Regions from separate parts of the Paenibacillus sp. P36 genome, predicted to be linked through region 3. Evidence: riboswitches for the same ligand, from Rfam matches in the RefSeq annotation. Region 3 holds a riboswitch; each other region holds the start of a gene.
The links. A riboswitch is a leader RNA that binds a small molecule or an ion and turns the genes downstream of it on or off. The one in region 3 is predicted to bind ZMP and ZTP.

Region 1: linked by a shared signal. The riboswitch ahead of rpiB (ribose 5-phosphate isomerase B) and the one ahead of ACKTT9_RS26045 (bifunctional 5,10-methylenetetrahydrofolate dehydrogenase/5,10-methenyltetrahydrofolate cyclohydrolase) in region 3 are both predicted to bind ZMP and ZTP.
Region 2: linked by a shared signal. The riboswitch ahead of ACKTT9_RS21480 (GNAT family N-acetyltransferase) and the one ahead of ACKTT9_RS26045 (bifunctional 5,10-methylenetetrahydrofolate dehydrogenase/5,10-methenyltetrahydrofolate cyclohydrolase) in region 3 are both predicted to bind ZMP and ZTP.

What each region holds. Positions count from the first base shown of each region.
Region 1 is NZ_AP038372.1:45,761-50,701, reverse strand. It holds gene glyA (serine hydroxymethyltransferase) at 21-1,271, opposite strand; gene ACKTT9_RS00220 (TIGR01440 family protein) at 1,314-1,919, opposite strand; gene rpiB (ribose 5-phosphate isomerase B) at 1,931-2,389, opposite strand; ZMP/ZTP riboswitch at 2,493-2,573, opposite strand; gene ACKTT9_RS00210 (low molecular weight protein arginine phosphatase) at 2,631-3,233, opposite strand; gene ACKTT9_RS00205 (manganese efflux pump MntP family protein) at 3,309-3,869, opposite strand; gene ACKTT9_RS00200 (L-threonylcarbamoyladenylate synthase) at 3,934-4,941, opposite strand, start outside.
Region 2 is NZ_AP038372.1:4,775,877-4,780,817, forward strand. It holds gene ACKTT9_RS21475 (Gfo/Idh/MocA family protein) at 1-976, opposite strand, end outside; gene ACKTT9_RS21480 (GNAT family N-acetyltransferase) at 1,051-2,127, opposite strand; ZMP/ZTP riboswitch at 2,177-2,256, opposite strand; gene ACKTT9_RS21485 (CBO0543 family protein) at 2,329-2,829, opposite strand; gene ACKTT9_RS21490 (alpha/beta hydrolase) at 2,913-3,872, opposite strand; gene ACKTT9_RS21495 (DUF2441 domain-containing protein) at 3,960-4,547, opposite strand; gene ACKTT9_RS21500 (dienelactone hydrolase family protein) at 4,552-4,941, opposite strand, start outside.
Region 3 is NZ_AP038372.1:5,763,671-5,768,611, forward strand. It holds gene ACKTT9_RS26030 (diguanylate cyclase) at 1-208, opposite strand, end outside; gene ACKTT9_RS26035 (TolB family protein) at 328-1,566, opposite strand; gene ACKTT9_RS26040 (CBO0543 family protein) at 1,699-2,154, opposite strand; gene ACKTT9_RS26045 (bifunctional 5,10-methylenetetrahydrofolate dehydrogenase/5,10-methenyltetrahydrofolate cyclohydrolase) at 2,248-3,099, opposite strand; ZMP/ZTP riboswitch at 3,156-3,234, opposite strand; gene ACKTT9_RS26050 (GNAT family N-acetyltransferase) at 3,351-3,767, shown strand; gene ACKTT9_RS26055 (GNAT family N-acetyltransferase) at 3,909-4,364, opposite strand.

The sequences.
Region 1 (4,941 bases), 3.0 Mb from region 3:
GGCAGCCCTTTCTATTTTGATTAGTAAGTTAAACCTGCGTACAACGGATATTGCGCCGTCAAATCTTTCACCATGCCGCGAGCTTTCTCAAGAACAGCCTCATCTTTCGGGCTTTTCAATGTAATTGCAATCACTTTCGCGATTGTTTGCATCGCTTCTACGCCCATGCCGCGGGATGTTACAGCCGGTGTGCCCAAACGGATACCGCTTGTGATGAACGGGCTTGTTGGATCGAAAGGAATCGCGTTTTTGTTCGCTGTGATACCAATCTCGTCAAGTACGTGCTCAGCATCTTTACCTGTGATGTTCAGGTTGCGCAGATCAACCAGCATCAAGTGGTTATCTGTACCGCCGGAAACAAGGTTAATGCCTTCAGCTGTCAGTGCAGTCGCCAATGCTTGCGCGTTGTCGATGACGTTTTGACCGTAAGTTTTGAATTCCGGTTGCAGAGCTTCACCGAAGGAAACGGCTTTTGCAGCAATCGTATGCATCAAAGGACCGCCTTGGGAACCAGGGAATACAGCTTTATCAATCGCAGCTGCCCAAGCTTTGCGCGTAAGAATCATACCGCCGCGAGGACCGCGAAGCGTTTTGTGCGTTGTAGTTGTAACGAAATGTGCATGCGGCACTGGGTTCGGGTGCAAACCAGCAGCAACTAGACCGGCAATATGCGCCATGTCAACGAAGAACAATGCGCCTACATCGTTAGCGATGGATGCCAATGCTTCGAAATCAATTGTGCGCGGGTAAGCACTTGCGCCAGCAACTAACATGCGAGGCTTATGTTTGAAAGCCGCTTTACGAACATCGTCGTAGTCGATGCGGAAGTCTTTTTCACTTACACCGTAAGCCACGAAGTTGTAAAGAATACCGGAAGCATTAACAGGGCTGCCGTGTGTTAAGTGACCACCGTGTGCCAGGTTCATCCCCAGAACAGTGTCACCAGGGTTAAGAGCTGCCAAGTAAACAGCCATATTCGCTTGTGCACCAGAGTGCGGTTGAACGTTCGCATGTTCAGCTCCGAAAAGCTCTTTCGCGCGGTCGCGAGCGATATCTTCTACGATGTCTACGTATTCGCAGCCGCCGTAGTATCTTTTGCCCGGGTAACCTTCTGCGTATTTGTTAGTCAGTACTGTACCCATCGCTTCAAGCACAGCTTGGCTGACGATGTTTTCAGAAGCGATAAGCTCAATTTTGTCGCGTTGACGACCAAGTTCTAGGTTCATAGCTTCTACGATTTTTGGATCTTGTTTACTTAGAAAGTTTGTCATATGGAATTCCTCCTAAAAGATAATTTATATCTATAAGTTAACCTAGCAATCCGCATCTGGCGCGGCTTGCTGATAGAGCTGCTCGGCAGCCTCAGGTGTGTAGACAGCTCTTGTTCCGCCAATCAATTTAGGCCGTGTAAAGGCCATGGTCACATAAGCATGACCCATATTCCGCACGGGCGGCCGTGCAGGCACAGCAACCCGCCGCAAATGCATCCCGATCAGCGTACTGCCAATATCGATCCCGGCATGCGCTTGAATCGTCTCGACGACTACAGGCTTCGCGAAGTGACGGTATGCGTAGGAGGCCATTGAACCGCCGGCTTTTGGCACAGGAATCACCGACACTGGCTCAAGCTGAGGGGAGATCGCGAAGAGATCTTCCTCAATGACAAGCGCGCGGTTCAAATGTTCGCAGCACTGAAAAGCCAAGTGCAAGCCGAACTCGCGGCTAATGCGCTGCGCCGCTTCAAAAATCGGCCGAGCTGCATCCAGTGTCCCCGACGTCCCAATCCGATGACCGAGAATCTCACTCGTGCTTGTACCAATGACCAGAATGTGACCTGGCCGTAGATTGCCCACCTTTACCAACTCGCGAAGATTTGCTTCCAAATCTTCTGCAATCGTGTGAAGTATGGAATTTGTCATGGTGGCCACCCTTATGGATGAATCGCGAAGCGATCTTCGATGCTTTGCACCTTGTTAATGCGGTTCTGGTGACGGACACCTTGGGAAAATTCTGTTTCCAGCCAAATTTTCACGATTTCCTCGGCAACACCCGGTCCGATGACACGCTCGCCTAAAGCAAGTACATTCGTATCATTGTGCTCCCGTGTGGCTTTAGCAGAAAATAGATCATGAACCAGCGCGCAACGGATGCCTGGAACCTTATTCGCAGCGATCGACATCCCGATGCCTGTTCCACAGATCAGAATTCCTTTGTCGGCTTCCCCGGAAACCACATCTTCACAAACCTTGAGCGCATAATCCGGATAATCAACGGAATCTGCACAGCTGCATCCATAATCTATGACCTGATGGCCCAAGGATTCAATAAAAGGAATAATAACATCTTTCAAACGATAGCCTGCATGATCCGCACCTAACGCAATTTTCATGGATAGAACGCTCCTTTGCTTGTTCGAATTCGACCCTTCTATTATATCCCAAAGTCCACCAGAAAACGAAAAAAAGAGCGGACACGCTAGAAATAGCGCGTTGCTCTTTTGCCCAGGCGACCGGCCGTATAGCTCAATGCTCCATTGTGGTTACTCCCACTCGTCGCCAGTTACATTGAGTCTTGCTTGATGAATCCATCTTATCGCATTATGCACGAGGTGTAAAGATGTCTTTCGCAAATCATTTCCCAGACTGCGAATCCTCTTTCCGCTCGCGCAGCTTCTTAACCAATTTATCTAAACTCCCGCTGATTTCATTCGCTGTTTGCCGGTAAACCTCTATAGGGCCTCCGAACGGGTCAGAAATATCGTAATCCGGGATGGCATCTTCCAACAGATAAATCCGATTTCGTTCTTCAACGGTTACTGTTTGTGAAAGAGCCTGCTTAAGCTGAAGCTCCGTGACCAACTTCTCTCTCTCCTCAATCGCTTGAAGGATACGCTGATCGTCCTCTACATATTCTTTGAGTGTAAAAATTTTATCAATCGCGCCCGGATACCGCTGGATAACCGAACGTTTATGCCCCATCGTCATCGTCAAAATGAGATCCGCCCACTTCACCTCAGACTCCTGAATCGCTAGTGAACGAATGGGCTCTTTGAACCCTGCCTCCTGCAGCAGTGTCGCACTATTTCGGGAGATCGGAGCGCCCGTCATTGCGGATACGCCAGCTGAACGAACTTCTGCCGCAAGTCCTTCTTGGTGCACCCTGATACGCAGCAAACCTTCGGCTAATGGACTGCGGCACGTATTTCCTGTACAGACAAATAGAATTCGCAACATGAGATCCTCCTCAGAGTTTTGCGTAGCAAAACTTTCTTCGTAAACATAGGCAGAGCCTGCTCCGCCTCCATTGTATCATAGCAAAAACTTGATCCCAAACGCGAGCAGAATTAGCCCGCCAAACGCTTCACCATACTCGCCAACCCAGCCGTTCACCCGTCTGCCAACCAATAAACCAGCTACAGAGAGCAGCGCGCCGAACAAACCAAATACAAGCACGGTTAACAGGATATCCGTCGCAAACATGCCTAAGGATACACCTACTGAGAACGAATCTATGCTTACACTAAGCGCAAAAATCGTAAGCCCCCATAAAGATCTATGATCAAAAGAGGTTGCTTCCTCTCCGCGGATCGAACTATACACCATATGGGAGCCCAAAAGGATGAGCAAACATCCGCCGGCTGCAGTGGCCACATTGCCAAGCAGAAGCGAAACATATTGTCCCATAAATATGCCCATTAACGGCATAATGATATGAAAAATACCAATCACCATGCTAATTTTAAAAATATCCAACAAGCGAATTCCCTTCATGCCGATACCTATTCCTAAGGAAAAAGCATCCAGACCCAAGGCTATCGCCATGATGAATATGGTGATGATCTGCCCAAATTCAACGCCAGTTACGAGCATAAGTGCTGTCCCCCTTGTCCGCTTTCTTAACCAAGATATGCGGACAAACTGGGAATCATGCTAGCTAAACACGTACTAGCCGGTGACCGGCTGCCTTGCGCAGACGGTTCATAATGGCCTGACCAATCCCCGTTTCCGGGCAGCCTTCTGCAGCAATATACTGAATCCCTTGCTGATCAAATTGCCTTAATGCAGCATACAGCCCCTGAGCAATCTTATCCGGTTCCGCTAACGAGCCGCAGGCAATGACCAAATCAGCTTCAAATAGAGAAGCCCTTTCCTCAAAAGTAAGGACCCCCGTCGATTCCCCTCGCTTTTTAGCGGCTTGAATGTCGCGCTGAATCCATTCAACCACTGCTTCAGCATTGTCTCCAGATACAATATGCATGTATCCCTTTGGCGCATAATGCGTATACTTCATCCCCGGAGCACGAGGCGTTTCTGAGACCTGCACATCTTCCCGCTCAGGCTCATGAATTCGAATAGCCTGCAGGGCGGACTGCAACTGCTCTGCCGTAACGCCGCCTGGACGCAAAATATACAGCTCACCATCTACAAGCTGAATCACCGTCGACTCAACACCGACCCCCGTGCCGCCGCCATCCACAATACCACCGATTCGACCGTCCAGATCTTCTCGCACATGTGAGGCCAGCGTTGGACTCGGTCGGCCAGAACTATTGGCGCTTGGGGCTGCTATAGGAAGCGCTGCTTTTCGAAGTAGCTCCAAGGCCACAGGATGATCAGGTATACGAATGCCAACCGTAGTAAGACCGGCAGTCACCAACGGCGAAATGCCGCCTGTTTTTACAGGCAGCACGATTGTAAGAGGGCCAGGCCAGAAAGCCTCCATAAGCCTATGATGGTCAGGCGTGACACTATCAGGCTCAATGAGATCTGAGAGCTGCTTCGTATCAGCAATGTGGACGATCAACGGATTATCCGACGGTCGTCCTTTGGCTGAGAAAATACGCTTTACCGCTGTGGTATTCGTAGCATCAGCACCAAGCCCGTAGACCGTTTCCGTAGGGAAAGCTACGGTGTCCCCGTCCCGCAAAAGCGCTGCGGCATC
Region 2 (4,941 bases), 990 kb from region 3:
ACCCATAGCATTCCGGCCCACCTTGTAGATAGTCCGCCATCTTATTTAAACTCGTAGCGATAGCAAGCTCATCGTCAGATAATCGGCTGGGAACAAATGGATTTTCATATACCCATTCATCATTAGCTGTAATGCCTCGGTGATAATAGCCTTCAAGGTTCCCGTTATGGCCAGTATCAATTCTTCGAAGATCACCGTATATCGGTGTTTTGAAATCCCGTAGATACCGGAACGTTTCGTCTGTTAATTCTCCGCGGTTTCCACGAACGAGTATACGATTTTTGCGAACCCAAGAAAAATACTGATCTCCCGTAAAATCAAAAAGTGCCAGCTTATTTCCGAAGGAAAGAGTAACGATATCCTGGACAGAATCAGCCATGATTTCACTTTCGGGAGGTCCATTACGCCCAGGTCCTTTCACTAGATTCGACGTAAATCTCTGTCCCCGGATGACGGCATTCTCGAAATCAATGCCAAGCAGCTTTCGTATCAAACTGATTCCATGATAACCGTGCGCAGCTGAGACTTGCGCTTGAGAAATATCGCCAAGTTTGCCGGATCTCACAAAAGCAATGCGCGCAGCATGCATCGGCTGATACAAGTATTGTTCAGCTACCTGTACGCGTCCTTTCAGCTTTTTCAGCGATTCGTACAAGTCGATCATGGTGGGAATGTCCTTAGCTGGAGGCGTCTCTGTCAATACGGGAATTCCCCGCTCGGCCAGTTCCAGTGTGCAGACGGGCGCTGCCTCCCATGGAACGCATACGACCGCGAACTGAAGTGAGCCGCTTGAAGCGAAAGAATCCATATCCCGATAGGTTTTCACACCCCACTCCTTTTCAATCTCCTTGCCGCGTTCCTCGTCACGGACTAGCATCGCCCGGACGGCGAAATGCTTAGGCAGCGCTTTGGCAATCCGCAAATAAAAATCGGCTCTCCACCCTCTGCCGACAATACCGAATTCGATTAATGACATGACCGTTCTCCTCGCTTTCGTTAAATGCCACTAAGATAATAGGAAAGTTACATGTTTTGCTAGATTTTATTTTACTAAAGGATCTGCCGTTCATACAAGTGCGCGGCCCATCCTTGCGCTTCATACCGTCCACAAAACGCAAATCCTTCACGAGTATAATATCTATTTAGTGCCGCGTTATCAGCCATACAATCAAGGCGTATCCAAGATTTCCCTTGTTCTTTGATATAGCTTTCCGCCCAATTAAGCAACCGCGTGCCAATGCCCATGCCTGGATAGTCCCGAGAGACCGCCAATCGGTGTACATAGCCAGCATTTTCATGGTGCTGATCTCTCCAGATCTCTTCGTCCCTCCATTGAATGGAAAAGCAGCCGACGGGCACTCCATCCATGTGCGCCACAAAAAACTCATCCTGTTGAATCAAATCCAACACATACGATTGTGAAAACCTCTCCTCGCGCCACTGTATAAAGCCCTGCGTCCGCTCAATCCACCTGGCGGCATGTACCAAAAGCTCTCGCACCGACTCTGCATCTGCCAGCTCTGCTCTGCGAATGTCCAGTTTGCTCTGCCAGCGGTACTCCAACCGTGCTGCCGTTTCCATCGCCAATGCTTCACCGGACAACCTGGCTACAACATGTAACGCCGCATCGAACCCTGTAGTTACACCGCCGGACATGACAATTCTTCCGTTATCAACATAGCGAACATTCTTCACAACCGTCGTACCAGGAGAAAGCATGCCTTGTAAAAGGTCGTACGCCATCCGATTCGTTGTCACGCGAAGCCCCTCCAATAAATCCGCTTTCGCCAGCAGCAGGGCTCCAGTACATATTGAAAGAACAATTTCAGCGTTGTTAGCCGCCTCACGCAACCAATTGATCAGTCGTACATTGTTTATTTCTGTGCGAGCTCCCCACCCTCCAGGCACGATGAGAATATCAATGGCAGGGCAAGTATCAAAACTAAATTGTGGCGTGATCGTGATGCCGCTAACGGTTGTCATCGGGGTTTCCTTTTCGGCTACTGTAAAGACCTGGAAATGACTGCCCAAGTATCCAGCTACCCCAAAAACATCATGTGGACCGGTAAAATCCAATGTATCTACCTTATCGTACAGCACAACTCCGACATGCCTTGTCCTCTTCATCGACATCATCTCCTCAGAAATAAAAAGAGCACTTGACCCAATGGATCAAACGCTCTGCCCAGGCGATCGGCTATATGCCATATGCGCTCCCCCGTAGTCCTCTACGTTTCGCCAGTTACGCATACCATAATTTCCCTTTATTATACAAAGGAAAAATAAAGCCGTCTAGATGAATAAAAAGATTATTTTCAGCCAAACCGATCATTGAATTGGAACTTTGAATATGACTAATAATCCAATAGCGAATAGTATGGAAATCGCATACGTAAGTATTGGGCGACTAAAATGTAAACGAAGCATTGGGAACGTGATGATATTGAACACGACGGAATACAGCATGGTCCAGCCATGAAAATGTTTGATCGCTCCTGTAAATATGTAGATGACCTCAATGAGGGAATATATGACGACCCATAATCCTATCCATAATGCTGCCTTTGCAATTCCTTTGGGGTATAAACCAAGAAATATCAGCGTTGTAGCTGCAAATGCAACCAAACAGCATATTTCAGTCCCTATCGTACTATCAATTGGCGGCTTGGGTTGGTGCTGCCATAGCGGGTAATCTTTAGTCAGCAGAACATAAAATACGTCTCCAAGCAAGAAATATAACATTGTTGCATGATATTTTTGCCAATTTCTCCAGTCTCCCCAACGCCATGCCGAAAGGACAGATATAACAGCCATAGCAATGAAAATCATCCGAATACCCCATAACATTGCATCGTTTAACTTTTATAGTCCCCTGATCCAATTATAGGTATTCAGATTTCCTGCACGCCCGATTATAATGCGGTTCTCTCCCTTTCGCGAATCCATGCATTTGCAAGCAGAATAGCCCCTCTAGCTGCAGCTGTATCCGCTAAGTCGTTGAGCATAACGAAATCATGGATAGTGCCTTGGAAGCGAACAGCTGTTACCCGAACCCCGGCTTCTCTCAGTTTATTCGCATAGGCTTCTCCTTCATCCCTTAGTACATCTGCTTCAGCCGTAATGACAAGTGCTTCGGGAAGGCCTTTCAGTTGTTCTATGCAAGCTCTTAATGGTGAGGCGGTTATTTCCGCTCTTTCTCCTGGATCAGTTGTATATTGGTCCCAGAACCATTTCATAGCATCCTGGCGAAGGAAATATCCTGTTGAAAAATCTTTATATGAGTCCGTCTCAAACGATGCATCAGTGACTGGATAAAAGAGCACCTGCTTGCGGATCTGAGGGCCACCGCGCTCCTTGGCCATTAAGGTAATGGCAGCACTCATGTTACCACCGACACTATCCCCTGCAACTGTAATATGGTCTGGATGCAATCCCTTTTCTTTGCCATGTTCGGCAACCCATTTGAGCGCGGTAAATACTTCCTCAATCGCAACAGGGTATCTGGCTTCCGGCGACAGGCTATAGTTTGTAAAAACAACCGCGGACTGAGACCCTACCGCTAATTCTCGAATTAATCGGTCATGCGTATGGACATTTCCGAAGACCCAGCCAGCGCCGTGGGTGTAGAGAATCACAGGTAGAGAACCTGAAATGTTTTGTGGACGAAAAATGGTTAGAGAGATGTCCCCTTTGGGCCCTCCCGGAATGGTTACATTCTCCACGTCAACAGGCGGCTTTGTTATGGGGCCGTCTTGAACTTCGTCAACAGCTTCCCTTCCTTTCTTTGGTCCTAAATCAAAGAGAAATGGTGGATTTGCTGTAGCTTCAACGAAATCTTGAGCAGCTTGTTCAAGTACGATCTTCTTCTTCATTTTGGAACCACCTTTCATTTGGCTTCATTTATGGTCCCAATTTATTAACCAATTTGAGGGGAAATTAATCTGTTTGTTTGTAAATCCTTAAGCGGTGAACTCATCTATTATTTCAATTACTTCAATTTTTCCATTAATCAAAAGCTCCGGAAGTTCGTTGCTCACATTCCCCTTCCAGTATTCTCTAGCTTGTTCAATTTTTAAGGAAAAAGGGATCGCATCCTCCTTAGGCAATAGATTTCCATCGCCCTCAAAGTAACTTCCATTAACCCGAAGCTTAACGATTTGCAAAACTTTCCGATGATAGGATTCAAAAATACTTTTCCATTTCAAAGCATCTCCATAACTTTTCGCAGCATATAAACAAGTTAATCTTGAAGGATATTCAGGGTATTCTTGAAGTCTAACCATCTCAACTAGCGCTTCTCTAATAGCTCTAATTGTTTGCCCTACATACTTAACAGCTACTTCGGCATTTTCTTTATCAAGTTTCAAGCCATCATTCGTGTAATGATCATTGAGAATTTGAATAAAATCTTCGCCTTTGGCATTTAATTGTTCTTTTTCAAAAAAGAAACGGTACAATGTGTTTTTCTGGTCATGATCAAAATAGATCACTTGCCCAAGAGACATCTTATTCCTAGTAACAATGTGATAAACATCCAAAACATTCATGCTCCTATCCTCCGATTGGTTCATTTCTTTTATGTTTCAGAAGCCAAGTATATAATTCTTGATTGTTATACGTTTCTTCCATGACTTTATGGCTGTGACCCAGCTCGGAGTAGTATGTCGCTCTGATGTTTCCACCTATCTTTGTTATCGATCTAACCATATCTTCTGTCCCGGATACTCGAACAACATCATCGTCCACACAATGAAATGCCCAAATGGGTATATCCTTTAGTAAATTAGCCTGCCCCGGCTCAAACCACCCTGAAATTGGCACTACAGCTGAAAAAAGTTCAGGAGCTCTTGAAGCAAAATCCCATGTTCCGTTTCCGCCCATACTAAATCCAGTTAAGTAAACTCTCTCAGCATCTACAGGGTAATTCATGATCATTTCGTC
Region 3 (4,941 bases):
AAAAAAGCACAATCAAACTCTCATACTTCGGAAAAAGCGCTGTCTTGATATATTCACCTAGAAAATAAAAGAGTAATGAAAGCATAAGCAGCGAGGCCACGCGGTTCACCAGATTTTGTTTATTCCGGGCATACATTGAAATAGCCATATAAAAAAACATATAGGACGGTAATAAAATCGTCAGAAAATCAAGCGATATTTCGTTCATCTGGAAGTCCTTTTCTTGGAGATTAACCATATCATTTATCGTTTAATGTTATTCCAAATCTTATAAAAATACAACAACCCGAACGCTGGAAAAGCGAACGGGCAGCATGTAAATTGACGCTATCGATGAGGGTCATACCAAGCTAAAACGGCGCTCCAGTTACTCCATCCATAATAAGGAACGCCTACATCCAACTGGGAAATCCAGATCTCCGCTTTGCTTCCATCCGGATTCGAGCTCCATACTTCCGCATGGTTTCCGTCTGAGCGGATCCAGGTTAGTCTATTACTCTTCCTTAACATGTACGGACCGAAGTCTCCGTTTTTTTCCGGAGGATGTGTGAGCTGCTTCTGCTCTTTATTTGAAAGGCTCAGCTGATATAAAGCGGGAAGCGGCCATACAGCATCCTCTTTGGATTCCTTCGACCTAGAAACAATGATCATGCGATCGTTTTCCCATGTAAAATCACGATCCGCATATCCTTGAGGCGTATAAGAAGCCGGCTTCAGAGCGGGCAAATCCTTGAGCTTCAAATGCTTATTCTGCACCGCAACTCGGCCTTCCCCTGCAATATAGGCGAGCCTTGCCTTCGTAGGCGACCAAGCAAACCATTGCGGGTAGTGAAGCATGTTATCCAATTGCTGGAACTGTTCGCCATCCGAAGACAACACGCATAACGCATTGCCGTCCGCCGACAAAGATGCCGTTGGATGCGCGGTAAAAGAGATCCACTTTTTATCACTGGACCATTTGAATAAGCTTGTGCCAACAGCGAAAAAGCCAGGTGACTCCGTAGGAAGCGTATAAAAATGCTTACTCTTGTTGGGATCCATTTTGGCGTCGGCCGGAACCATATACAATTCCACATTCGTCCAACCGGATGGCCGCAGCTGAGCAGGTGAAGATACCAGAAATCCACTGCCATCAGGTACCCATGAGTAGTTATCCACACCCAGAGTTACATTCTTAAAGGGTTCCACTTTATCGCGGCCAATCTTTGCGGTATTCAGAACGCCATCTATTTTAAAAGCAAGATCATTCCGATTGGGAGACCACTGAAAATTGTCGCCGCCTGGATAGACGCGGTTATGTTTTTTCGCCTCCAAGCTGTACACCCATATCTCATGCTGCTGTTCGCCAAGAGCAAGTGAGTAGGCAATGAACTTTCCATCTGCCGACCATTTGGGCTCGCTTACCTTTTGATGTAGCGTAACTTGCAGCTCCTTATCGTCTTTTTTGACCCATAGATCGCCGCCGCGCACAAACCCAGCTTGTATAGATTGCCTTGGTTCAGCATATCCGACATTAGCGCATAAGACTGATATCACCAGGCTAATGAACAACATTTTAATTTTCATCGGTTGCCCCCTTTTCAAATCGTTCAGAAATATTTTTAGCAGGTTGATCCAAATTATTCCTCATGGGAAAACAACAAAAAAACGCTTAACAACTCCCTCTGGCCGCTGGCCCGAAGAGCAATTAAACGTTTTTCATTTCCAATAACCGTATCTTACCAAAAGCCTGTAATACAAATAGACTAGGCTATATGCAAGTAGATAAGATACAAAGGTCCAACCAATATTCCAATGATTGCTGTATTCTACTTTTCCAAAAATAAACGCCAAATATTCCAACGCAGTCGTAGCCAAGCAAAAACAGCCTATTTTCAAAAGCGTATGCCGATTATTTTTTCGAATCCAATAAATCAAATAACCGGCCATAACGGGATAAAGCCCAATATCAAGCGGCAGTGCAGAAAGCGTCTCATCATTCTCAATCAAGGGGGTGAAATCCCAAAATTCCAAATAGTACCCTGTATCGTTGATTAAGCCAGATATAACGACAGTAATCGGAAAAATTAATAACACAATAGTTCGAGACTTTCGATACAAATAAATGCCAAACACCCAGGGGATTACAAAGCCTGCAATAATGTTAAATAACATGATTTCACCTCTTTACTCTAGATCCACTAGTATGACCAGTTGTTGGTGAAAATATGATGTTTACAAAACTTGCAGGCTCGGGGCGCATTACGCTTATCGCTTGATTGCTATGTTTTCAGCCGCATCGACCGTATGTTTGAGCAAAGTTGCAATGGTCACTGGACCAACCCCGGCAGGAACCGGTGTAATAGCCGAAGCCACCTCACAACAAGCCTCATAATCAACATCACCAACGTTTCCAGGATTGTAACCTGCATCTAAGACAATTGCGCCTGGTTTTAGCCAATCGCCTTGAACAAATCGAGGTTTACCCACAGCAGCTACAACAATATCTCCCAAACGCACGATATCGGCCAAATTCGTTGTTTTCGAGTGGCAGGTCGTAACGGTTGCGTTCTTATTTAGCAGCATCATAGAGACAGGCTTGCCGAGAATTGGACTTCTTCCAATAACAACCGCATGTTTGCCTTCGACCGGAATTTCATAATAGTCTAAAATGGCCATAATCGCCGCCGGCGTACAGGATGGGAACTCGGCAAATCCAAAAGCATTTTGAGCAAATCCCAACGTCGTGACGCCATCGACATCTTTATCGATATGAATCGCCTCAAAAGCTGCCCTTTCATCGATATGCTTCGGGACCGGGTGCTGCAACAAGATCCCATGCACGCTGTTGTCATCATTAAGCTTGTGAATGGCTGCAATTAACTCCTCTGTAGTCGTGTGTTCAGGAAGAACAACACGAATAGATTGAATCCCCAGTCGCTTGCATGCGTTTCCTTTCATCCGTACGTAAGTCGCTGAAGCAGGATCGTCGCCGACCAACACGGTCGCTAAACAAGGAACGATGCCTTGATCGGACAAGTTTTTGATTCTGTTGTTCAGTGATGCCTTCATGGCGTCTGCGACCCGGTTACCATCCAAGATTAATGTTTCTGCTGACATTTCAATCATCCCTTTTGAGTAAATTTGAAACGCAAAGAGGTAAGGGGATCTCCCCTTACCTCTGCCCAGGCGTACGGCTGATTATCTATGTGCTCCCTCATGGTTCCCCATGTTCCGCCAGTCACACACAGTTACTTGTATGAAAACATAATAACAACTATAGCGATAGTTTTCAATGCTCTCTTCCAATTTGCCTGCAAGAATAGGATAATCAAATGGAGTTAAACCATGATTCAAAGGAGAAGCGATTGATGTCCATTATTCGGGAAATGACCATTGAGGATTATGATCAAGCCTTTATACTCTGGAGTCAAATTGAGGGTCTTGTCTTAAGTGAGGCGGATTCTAAACCTAATATCGCGAGCTATCTGCAGCGAAATCAAGGATTTTGTTTTGTTTGCGAAGCGGACCAGCAGGTCGTTGGAACTATTCTGGCTGGGCACGATGGTAGAAGAGGGTTTATCTATCATCTAGCAGTAAATCCGGAATATCGCAAACAACGGATTGGGCATCGGCTTGTAGAAGCGAGTCTTGCTCAGCTAAGAGAAATAGGCATTGAGAAATGTCACATTTTTGTCCTCGAAAATAATGAATTGGGCCATTCTTTCTGGACGGCTGCAGGTTGGGAAAAAAGAAGCGGATTTTTCGTGTATTCGAAAACGCCTTAAAGCGCGGAACAAGGATAAACGACTTCGTCGTCCTTTCAGGGACGAGCGTAGATGCGAGGCAAAGTATAAAACTTATACTTTCATATTTACTAAAAAAGGCTGTCCAGACCTGTTTAATCTATGGTCCAGCAGCCTTTTTTTCTATAATTTCAACGTCATAAATGAGCTGAGAGGGTCTTCGGTGTAATCCGCAAACGGCTCGCAATACTCAAAACCCGATTTCTCATACAGTTTTCTTGCCGGCTCAAAGGCTTCGAAGGAGCCAGTTTCCAGGCTTAACCGCTGATAACCACGTCGCTTGGCTTCCCCGATGATGTGCTCAAGAAGCTGTTTCGCAACCCCTTTTCTAAGATGTGCAGAAGAAGTTCGCATGGATTTTATCTCACCGTGTCCGGGTTCAAGTTCTTTCATTGCGCCGCAGCCTGCTAATTGTCCTTGGTCCCATGCACTCCAGAACGTAACTTCCGGTTTTTTGAGCCCATCAATATTCAGGGCATGCATGCTTTCCGGTGGTGAAAGCTCTGACATTCCTTTCAGATGCTCCAGAATTAATGCCCTTACCTCAGGACCCGTTAAGTCATCAACCTTAATATCCAACACAGCCATAGTGAATCTCTCCTTATCATTACTCTCTATTTCTAAATTATATTTTACATGAATTTGCCTAAGGTCAAAACCTTTTTATAAAGGAAATTTTAAGAGAATACCTAACTGATTAAACACCGAAACCTAACCGACTAAACACCGGCTGGCTTGATGTTAGACACGTCGCACCATCCCATCACACTACTCACCTGATCAGCCAACTTTCACTCACCTGCCAAAGACAAATTATACTGGAGCGGCTGGCGGAGCCTGCCCGGGGACCAGGGCCTGAAGCCGAGGTTGAAGCTCGGCCTCGGGGAACTACAGGGCGCTATTTCTGCAAAATAGCCCCTTTTACGCACCGGAGGGGAACTACGGTCCCTTATTTCAACGGATTGGGCTGAAAGTCAGCCGAAAAACGTTGAAATAAAGCCCTGTAGTTCCCCAAAAATTTGAAACAGACCGATAGGGCAGAAATAGCGCCCTCAGGTTCCGCTATGTGATGTATGACGTGCAGCGACAATCCACAAAGAAGCCGCAAGCTACGGTAGATGGAAAAACTACCGTTAATCTTCCCTGCTCAAGAACA